DNA from 2 places in the Arthrobacter sp. BPSS-3 genome. Region 1 is predicted to be linked to the other one. Evidence: predicted binding sites of a transcription regulator. Region 1 holds the regulator's gene; the other holds the start of a gene.
What was found. The regulator Rex, encoded in region 1, represses fermentation and respiration genes when NADH is low (regulators of the CRP and FNR family bind a similar motif). The targets are predictions, from matches to a motif close to CTTGTGAANNNNTTCACAAG.

Region 2: the regulator Rex is predicted to act here: its motif matches at 3,324-3,343, upstream of ACFVY3_RS04245 (glyceraldehyde-3-phosphate dehydrogenase).

What each region holds. Positions count from the first base shown of each region.
Region 1 is NZ_JBIMMV010000001.1:165,818-170,269, forward strand. It holds gene ACFVY3_RS00820 (30S ribosomal protein bS22) at 176-274, shown strand; gene ACFVY3_RS00825 (HAD family phosphatase) at 558-1,376, opposite strand; gene ACFVY3_RS00830 (glutaredoxin family protein) at 1,551-1,835, shown strand; gene ACFVY3_RS00835 (redox-sensing transcriptional repressor Rex) at 1,944-2,639, shown strand; gene ACFVY3_RS00840 (hypothetical protein) at 2,687-3,445, opposite strand; gene ACFVY3_RS00845 (hypothetical protein) at 3,586-4,107, opposite strand; gene ACFVY3_RS00850 (YceI family protein) at 4,262-4,452, opposite strand, start outside.
Region 2 is NZ_JBIMMV010000002.1:271,208-275,659, reverse strand. It holds gene ACFVY3_RS04260 (1-phosphofructokinase family hexose kinase) at 1-428, shown strand, start outside; gene ACFVY3_RS04255 (HNH endonuclease family protein) at 415-1,209, opposite strand; gene ACFVY3_RS04250 (hypothetical protein) at 1,333-1,542, opposite strand; gene ACFVY3_RS04245 (glyceraldehyde-3-phosphate dehydrogenase) at 1,614-3,107, opposite strand; gene ACFVY3_RS04240 (hypothetical protein) at 3,387-3,533, shown strand; RNA gene rnpB (RNase P RNA component class A) at 3,609-4,002, opposite strand; gene ACFVY3_RS04230 (slipin family protein) at 4,113-4,452, shown strand, end outside.

The DNA of each region.
Region 1 (4,452 bases):
CGGGCCGCGCTTCATCCCTGCCCGGGCCGCGGTCGTGGTGCGGGCCGCGGAGGCGGTACCCTGTTAAGGAACGTTTAACGTCATTGTAAGAACCTGTCAGTTGTTTCAGTCTGCTGCTAAGCCCGCGGACACTTCCCAACGGGCAGGTACTGCATCTAGCCGGTAAGGAACTTACGTGGGTTCAGTTATTAAGAAGCGTCGCAAGCGTATGGCCAAGAAGAAGCACCGCAAGCTGCTTCGCAAGACCCGCCACCAGCGCCGCAACAAGAAGTAGAGATACTTCGTTCAGCGTGAAATGCCCGTTGCCATCCGGCAGCGGGCATTTTCTTTGCCCGGACGAGGGCCAACCGGGGCGGTGTGCTTTGAGGCTCGGGCGCGGAATCCGCGGCGCTAGCGGAAATAAGCACCGATTTCGGACCAGCGCATACCGGACCAGAGGTGCGCCGGTCCGAATCTGCCGCCGCCGTCCGGAACCGTAGCGGAAACGGTGACGCCGGGGCTGTCCCATCCGGGGGAGCGCCGCCGCCGTCCGGAACCGTAGCGGAAACCGGGGGAGCTTAGGCGGTGGGGCCGCGGAAGCGGGAGTAGCTGCGCCAGAGGCCGTAGATGGCGCCGCCGACCGTGGCCGCCTTCAGGCCCAGGGTCGCGGCGCGGCGGCCGGACCGGAAATCGTAGACCGGCCAGTTGTTCTCGCGGGCGTGGCGGCGCAGCCGGGCGTCAGGATTGATCGCCACCGGGTGGCCCACCATGCTCAGCAGGGGAATGTCATTGTGCGAGTCGCTGTAAGCCCAGCAGCGGGACAGGTCCAGGTCCTGCTCCTCGGCGATGCGGCGGACGGCGACGGCCTTGGCCGGACCGTGCAGGATGTCGCCCACCAGCCGCCCGGTGTAGGAGCCCTCGTGGATCTCGCCCACGGTGCCGAGTGCGCCGGTGAGGCCCAGCCGGGTGGAGATCACCGTGGCCACCTCGATCGGCGTCGCGGTGACGAGCCAGACCGGCCGGTCCATCCGCAGGTGCTGTTCGGCGAGGGCCTTGGTGCCGGGCCAGATCCGGGACTCGATCATCTCGTCGTAGACCTCTTCGCCGAGGGCCTCGATGTCCTTGACGGTGAAGCCGGACGCCAGGCTGAGGGCGGTATCGCGGACGGCGTGGACGTCCTCGAGGTTCTCACCGCGGCAGACGAACATCAGCTGTTTCCAGCCAAACCCTGCGGCCTGGCGGAGGGTGAACGCCCCGCGCTGGTGCATTTTGCGTGCCACATGGAAGAGGCTGGCGCCGCGCATCAGCGTGTTGTCGACGTCGAAGAAGGCAGCTTCGCCGTGCTTCGGTGACGCTGCCGTCCTCGCGGCGACGGCGACGATCTTCTCCTCGGGCATGCCACGAGTCTAGTCAATGCGGCAGGCATCCCCGTGATCGGAGCCCTCCGCCGCACCGGAGGAGCGGGCCGAAAAGCCCAGCGAACCGTGCCGGCGAGAGGGGCACGGCACCTTCGGCGGGGCCGGACCAGGGCTGCGTCGACGACGGCGGCGGCGCCCGGCTACCGTTAAACCATGGCCAGCACCGACCCGCACCAGGCGCCCAGTCCCGCCGTCGTCCTCATCACCAAGCCGAACTGCCACCTGTGCGAGGACGCGCGCGACGCCGTGACCCGGGTGACCGCCGCGCTGGGCCTGGAGTGGTCCGAGCAGTCGATCGACGACGACGCGGCCCTGCGTGAGCGTTTCGCCGAGGAAATTCCGGTGGTGCTGGTGGACGGGGTGCAACGCGACTTCTGGCGGATCGATGAGGCGCGGCTGACGCGGACCCTTACCCGCGCGCTCGGCACCGGCCACTGAGCAGGTCATTCAGCCTGGCACTGATAAGCCGGCCGGCCGCCGCTGCTTTGTGGGCCGAAGTCGCCCGGCCCTAGAGTGGGAAGACAACAGAACTCGATGGAGCAGATAGTGACCTCGCTGGACCCCACACCCGGCGCCCTGGCCGCGGGTGCCGGCGCAGCCGCCAAGCAAATCCCGCCCGCGGCCGTGGCGCGGCTGACCCTCTATCTGCGCGCCCTCACCACGCTCCTGTCGGAGGGAGTGGACCGGGTCTCGTCCGAATCGCTCGCCGAGGCCTCCGGGGTCAGCTCCTCCACCCTCCGCAAGGACCTGTCCTACGTCGGCTCCTACGGCACCCGCGGCGTCGGCTATGAGGTGCAGTACCTGAACCAGCACATCGCGGCGGCTCTGGGACTGACCCGGGACTGGAAGGTCGCGATCGTCGGCGCCGGCAACCTGGGCAAGGCGCTGGCCCGGTACGGCGGGTTCGAGTCCCGCGGCTTCGACATCGTCGCCATCCTCGACGCCGACCAGATGGTGATCGGCAGCGAGGTGGGCTGGTTGCGGGTCAGTGACGCCGCCGACCTCGAAGCGGTCCTGCACCGCACCGGCGCCAACATGGTGGTGCTGGCATTGCCCGCCGCCGTCGCCCAAAGCGTGTGCGACCGCGTGGTTGCCGCGGGGGTACGCAGCATTCTTAGCTTCGCCCCGGTGATGCTCCAGGTCCCGGACGGGGTCAACCTGCGGAAGGTGGACATGGCCACCGAACTGCAGATCCTCGCCTACCACGCACAAAGGGCGCAGGACCCGGACGACGCCGACTGATCAGTCGGCGTCGTCCGGGTCCCGCGCCCGGCGCGTGAACGCGGCGTCTAGCGGCCGTACGGGTTGGCGAACGGCTGCTGCTTCTTGAAGTACGGGGCGACGGCGGGCATGTACAAGATGACGATGCCGGCGACGCCGAGGACCACGGCCAGCGTGCCGAGGCTGAGCGGGAACAGGCTCAGCAGCGACAGGGCCGCCAGCACGGTGCCGAGGATGCGGGCCCAGTTCCGGCCCTTCCGGACGTTCAGGGCCACCAGGGCGTACAGGCCGGCGCTGATCAGGGCGAAGACGATGATGCTGACCATCACCGCGCCCTTGATGCTGTCGTAGCTGATGTCCGCGCCGCCGGCGGCCATCTGCTGCTCGACCGTGCTGCGCATCGCGGGGTTGTCCAGGGTACCGAGCGCCAGGAGCAGCGAGATCACCCAGACGACGCCGGAGGCCACCAGCAGCCAGAAGGCGGTGTTGAGCAGCTGCGGCTGGCCCGCGGCTGACTGCTGCGGCTGCTCGGACGGGTAACCGTACGGCGAGGGGCCGTTGGTGTACGCCGGGGGCTGCTGGCCGTACTGCGGCTGCCCGTACTGAGCGCCGTTCTGGCCATACTGCGGCGCGTTCTGCCCATACTGGGGTGCCTGCTGGCCATACTGCGGCGCGTTCTGGCCGTACTGCGGCTGCTGCCCGTACTGGGGTGCCTGCTGGCCGTACTGGGGAGCGTTCTGGCCGTACTGCGGCGGGTTCTGTCCGTACTGGGGTGTGCCGGACTCGTGCCCGTCAGGGCTGGAGGGCTCGACTGGCGGGTTGGTCATGGCGGTCCTCTGCATTTGAAGGCGAACTGCCGGGATCAGCGCCTAGACCCTGCCCCCAGCGTGGATAGTCCCACCGTACCCCGACCGCGCGCCGTTGTGGGGGAACGGATGCCGCGCACTTCCCGTGAAATACGGCGGCCTCAGGTCCGGGACTTGCCGGCTTCGAACCAGGCCTGGGCCGCCGGCAGCCACATCAGCACCGTGGCAGCGAGGCAGATGACGAAGCTGGGCCAGCTCCCGCCCCCGGCCAACCCGGTACTGACGGCGGCCAGCAGGAGGCTCACACCGGCGGCGACCGTCAGGGCGTACCGGGCCCACTCCCGGCCCTCCTTCATCTTCATGGCCAGCGTCACCTGGGCCGCCGCGAGGGCGAGGGCGATCAGCACCAGAAGCAGCAGCAGGATGCCGGGACCGGGGGAGACGACGAAGAGGACCAACCCGCCAAAGAGCCCGACGACGCCGGCCAGCAGCCCGAGGAGGCCGCCGGCCACCCAAATCCAGTACGAAATCCTCAGTGGAACAGGCATCGGCGGGACCATGAACATTCCCGCGTAACCGCCCACCGGCAGAACCTCACGGAAGTTCCGGGGATGGTCTGCAGGCCACGCGAACCGGTTGGCGCCTGGCTTGGGTGGCTCGGGAAGGTCGCCGGTGGTGCTCATGAATTTCACTGTAGACGGACCCGCTGACGGTTTCGAGTTGCCACCCGGGGGCCACCTCAATGAGCGAATGCCCCGCACCATCCGAAGAGGTGCGGGGCATTCGAGGGGCCGGCCGCGGTGGCCGGAAGTGCCCGGCGCTGCCGGGGTGTGCAGACTAGGCTGCGGGGGCGATGAAGGCCAGTTCCAGGTTGATGGCAACCTTGTCGCTGACCAGCACGCCGCCGGCTTCAAGCACGGCGTTCCAGGTCAGGCCGAAGTCCTTGCGGCTGATGGTCGTCTCGGCAGTCAGGCCGGCGCGGGTGTTGCCGAAGGGATCGACGGCCACGCCGTTGAGCTCGGTCTCGA
Region 2 (4,452 bases), on a different contig from region 1:
CCGCGGCCCTGGCCGAGGGCGTCTTCCTGGTCAAACCCAGCCGGCGGGAACTGGGCCTGCACTTCGGCACCACTTTGAAGGACGAGCAGGCAGAACTCGACGCCGCCGCCACGCTGGTGGCGGACGGCTCCGCCGAGAACGTGGCCCTGACCCTCGGCGGGGCCGGCGCGGTGCTCGCCTCCGCGGCGGGCACGCTGCGCCTGGCCGTCCCGAAGGTGGAGGTCCGCAGCACGGTCGGTGCCGGAGACAGCTTCCTCGCGGCATTCGTCCTGCGGCTGGCGCAAGGGCTGGACAGCGCCGCCGCGTTCCGCTCCGCCGTCGCGGCGGGCAGCGCCACCGTCACCACGCAAGCCACCGAGCTCTGCCACCGGGACGACGTCGAGCGGCTGGAAGCCGAACTGGCCCGGCAGGAGTTCAGCCTGGCCTGATGGTGGGCTGATCCGGGCAGCTCCCGAGCACCCGCCGGATGGCCTCCTTTTCCGCCGCCGTCACCCACAGGGCGTAGGCCGCCTTCACCGAGACCTGGCGGGCGACGTAGTGGCAGCGGAAGGCCTTGTTGGGCGGGAGCCAGCCGGCGGCGTCCGAGGAGCTTTTGTCCTGGTTGGCCGGGCCGTCCGCAGCGACCAGGTTCAGCGGGTCGTTGGCGAGGTGTGTGCGCTGCAGGGCCGTGAGCTGCTGCGCGCCGGTCTGCCACGCGTCGCCGAGCGCCACGACGTGGTCGATCTGGATGGCTTTGCTGGACTCGGCCCCTCGTCTGAAGGCGGTCTGCCGGCCGGTATAGGGCTCTCGAAAACTGCCGGACCCGATCCGGCAGCGGGACCCGTCCGTGAAACGGGCGTCGGCCATGTCCCTCCGCAGGATGTCGTTTCGGGTGTCGCAGCCGTTCCGGTCAACGTCGAGCCACGCCTGTCCAAACGCCGCCCGGTCGTAATTTGCGGCGGGATCCCGGGCCCTGACCGGCAGCGACTCGAGCAGGTCCGCGGCCCGGCCCGCCGGCACAGCCCGGACGGACACGACGGGACTCATCCACGCCGCCAGCACCGGTGCGTCCGAGGGCCCGTCGGACAACCCGCCGCCGAGGCGGAACTGGCCATCCGTGAAGAACCAGGCCGGTACCAGGAGGGCGGCCAGCGCGGCGGCCGCCAGGACGAGCCACGCCTGCCGGGACCGCCGTCGTGCCCGCCGGTACTGCGCCCACGTGACGCTCACGCCGTCCCCGTGGGATCCCGTGCCGGGTGCTGGTTCTCCATCACGGGAAAAGCCTAGGCCGCTCCCCGCCTCGGGCCGCGGTTATGCACAGTGTGGAGGGAAGGTCTCGGGCGGTCCGCCGGGCTACTGTTCGCGGGTGACGCGGCGGAGGTCCTCCTCCGCGAGGTTCGACAGGGCCTCCAGCTGGCTGACCCGGGCGTCATCGATCTCGCCGGCCTCACGTTTGGCCCGGGCGTCGTCGAGGAGCCGCTTGGCTTCCTTGGCATTGCGCCGGGCCACATCGAGGGCGTGTTCAAGGGTGGTTTCGTGCTCCGTAGCCTGGTTCTGTTCCATGGCTCCCATTGTGGTTCGCTTTCCCGGCCGTTTCCAGAGAACCGGCCGGGAAAGCGCTCCGTGTCGGTGACTTAGCCGACCTCGACGGGCAGGCCCGCGGCCTCAAGGGTGGCGACGGCGTCCTTGGCGGGGAACGACGGCGGGTTGACCCCGGCCATTTCCTCCATGACCCGGACCACCTGGCAGCTGTAGCCGAACTCGTTGTCGTACCAGACGTAGAGGACGAGGTTCTTGTCGTTGGAGATCGTGGCGAGGCCGTCCACGATGCCGGCGCGGCGGGAGCCGACGAAGTCGGTGGAGACCACCTCGGGCGAGTCGATGTAGTCGATCTGCTTCCGCAGCTCGGAGTGCAGCGACATCTCACGCAGGTAGTCGTTGACCTCGTCCTTGGTGGTGCCGTTCTCGAGGTTCAGGTTCAGGATGGCCATGGAGACGTCGGGGGTGGGGACGCGGATGGCGTTGCCGGTGAGCTTGCCCTGGAGTTCGGGGAGGGCCTTGGCGACGGCCTTGGCGGCACCGGTCTCGGTGATGACCATGTTCAGCGCAGCGGAGCGTCCGCGCCGGTCGCCCTTGTGGAAGTTGTCGATCAGGTTCTGGTCGTTGGTGAAGGAGTGGACGGTCTCCACGTGGCCGTGGATGACACCGTAGCGGTCATTGATAGCCTTCAGCACCGGGGTGATGGCGTTGGTGGTGCAGGACGCGGCGGTGACGATCTTGTCCTCGTCGGTGATCGCGGCGTGGTTGATGCCGTGCACGATGTTCTTCAGGTCGCCCTTGCCCGGTGCGGTGAGCAGAACCCGGGACACGCCCTTGCTCTGCAGGTGCTGGGAGAGGCCCTCGGCGTCGCGCCAGCGGCCGGTGTTGTCGACCACCAGCGCGTCGTGGATGCCGTAGGCGGTGTAGTCGACGGTGGCGGGGTTGTCCGAGTAGATGACCTGGATCTGCACACCGTTGGCGGTGATGGTGTCGTTCTCGAGGTCAACCTTGATGGTGCCCTCGAAGGAGCCGTGGACGGAGTCACGGCGCAGCAGGCTGGCGCGCTTGGCGAGGTCGTTGTCCGAGCCCCGGCGCACCACGATCGCGCGCAGGCGCAGGCCGTGGCCGCCGCCGGCCTTCTCGATCAGGAGGCGGGCCAGGAGGCGTCCGATGCGGCCAAAGCCGTAGAGCACGACGTCGGTGCTGGTGCGGTCATCGCCGCCGCGCTTGCCGACAACCTCAGCGAGTTCTTCGCGGAGGAACTCATCCAGGCTGACGCCGTCGCCCTCGGCGCGGTACTTCTCGGTCAGGCGGGCGATGTCGATGGCCGCGGCGCCGAGGTCCAGCTTGGTGAGCGCGTCCAGCAGCGGGGCGGTCTCCTCGAGGCGGAGTTCCTCTTTGCTCATCCGGCGGGCGAAGCGGTGCGCCTTCAGGATGTTCATGGTGGACTTGTTGATCAGGCTCCGGCCGTGAATGGAGGTCACCACATTGTTTTCGCGGTACAGCCGGCCGATCACCGGAATCATGGCCTCGGCGAGCGCCTCCCGGCCCATCCACGTATCAAGACAAGAATCTGACGTCTGGCTCACAGAACTACCTTCCTAAAATCCACCGCATACGTCCTCGTGTGCGGAAGTCGGCCGCCGGCGGGTCTCCGGAACCTTCTCGCTGCGGGGATTCGGTCCACCCCGGCGAGCGCGTGACCGCAAAGAAAAAGCCACCGGCTGCGAACGCAGACCCGATGGCTGAACCTCTACGTTCACGCTCCATTCTAGGGCGGACCCCCTCCCCCTACCGGCCGGTACAGGGTGAAATCACTCACATCGGATTGCCGGGGTTTCCCGGCACCACTGGCCTAGGATGGCGGCATGGGACTCATCGTTGCACTTCTTGTCATCTGGCTCATCCTCTCGATCCTCGGCTTCGTGGTGAAGGGCCTGCTGTGGCTGGCCATCATCGGCCTGGTCCTCCTGGTCGCCACCGCCGTGTGGGGCTGGATCAAACGCAAAGCCTGACCCGCACGTCCACCAACGGCTGAGGGCCGGCACCGCATGGTGCCGGCCCTCAGCCGTTGTCCTGCTCTAAGTCGTGGGATGGGTTGACCGATACGCCGGGTTCTGTGGTCCCGGGCCGTTGCCGGCACGGGAATAGCGGCCATCCATCTACGAACGCCGTTGCCGACGCCCTCCAGCAGCCTACCCGGACACTCGGGCGGGCAGCCCTCAAACGTGTCCTGTCTGGCCTTGCTCCGGGTGGGGTTTACCTAGCCTTCCCGGTCACCCGGGAAGCTGGTGGTCTCTTACACCACCGTTTCACCCTTACCCGGCCGCGGAACCGTGCAAACACGGCGCCGCCCCGGGCGGTCTGTTCTCTGTGGCACTGGCCTGCGGGTTACCCCGAGTGGGCGTTACCCACCACCCTGCCCTGCGGAGCCCGGACGTTCCTCGAGCCACTTGCGTGACGCGCGGCCGCCTGGTCAACCCATCCGCTGACCATTCTACGGTCTGGCCGGCGGGCCGTTCGCCCCGGATCCTTCCGCCCCGGCCGGTGGGAGAATGGAAACAGGCACCCCACCGTCCAAGGAAGCGATCCGGATGGACTTCACCGCCGTCGTCATATGGCTGATCGTCGCCGTCCTCGTGCTGATCGCCGCCCGTTCCTCGATCAGGATCGTCCGCCAGTACGAGCACGGCGTCCTCTTCCGCCTGGGCCGCGTGATCGGCGTGCGGATGTCGGGGCTGCGCTTCATCATCCCGGTCGTCGACCGGCTGCAACTGGTCAGCCTCCGGATCGTGACCATGCCCATCCAGTCCCAGGGGATCATCACCCAGGACAACGTCAGCGTGGACATCTCCGCCGTCGCCTATTACCGCGTCATCGACGCCGTGAAGTCCGTCGTCGCGATCGAGAACGTCGCCGCCGCCATCAACCAGA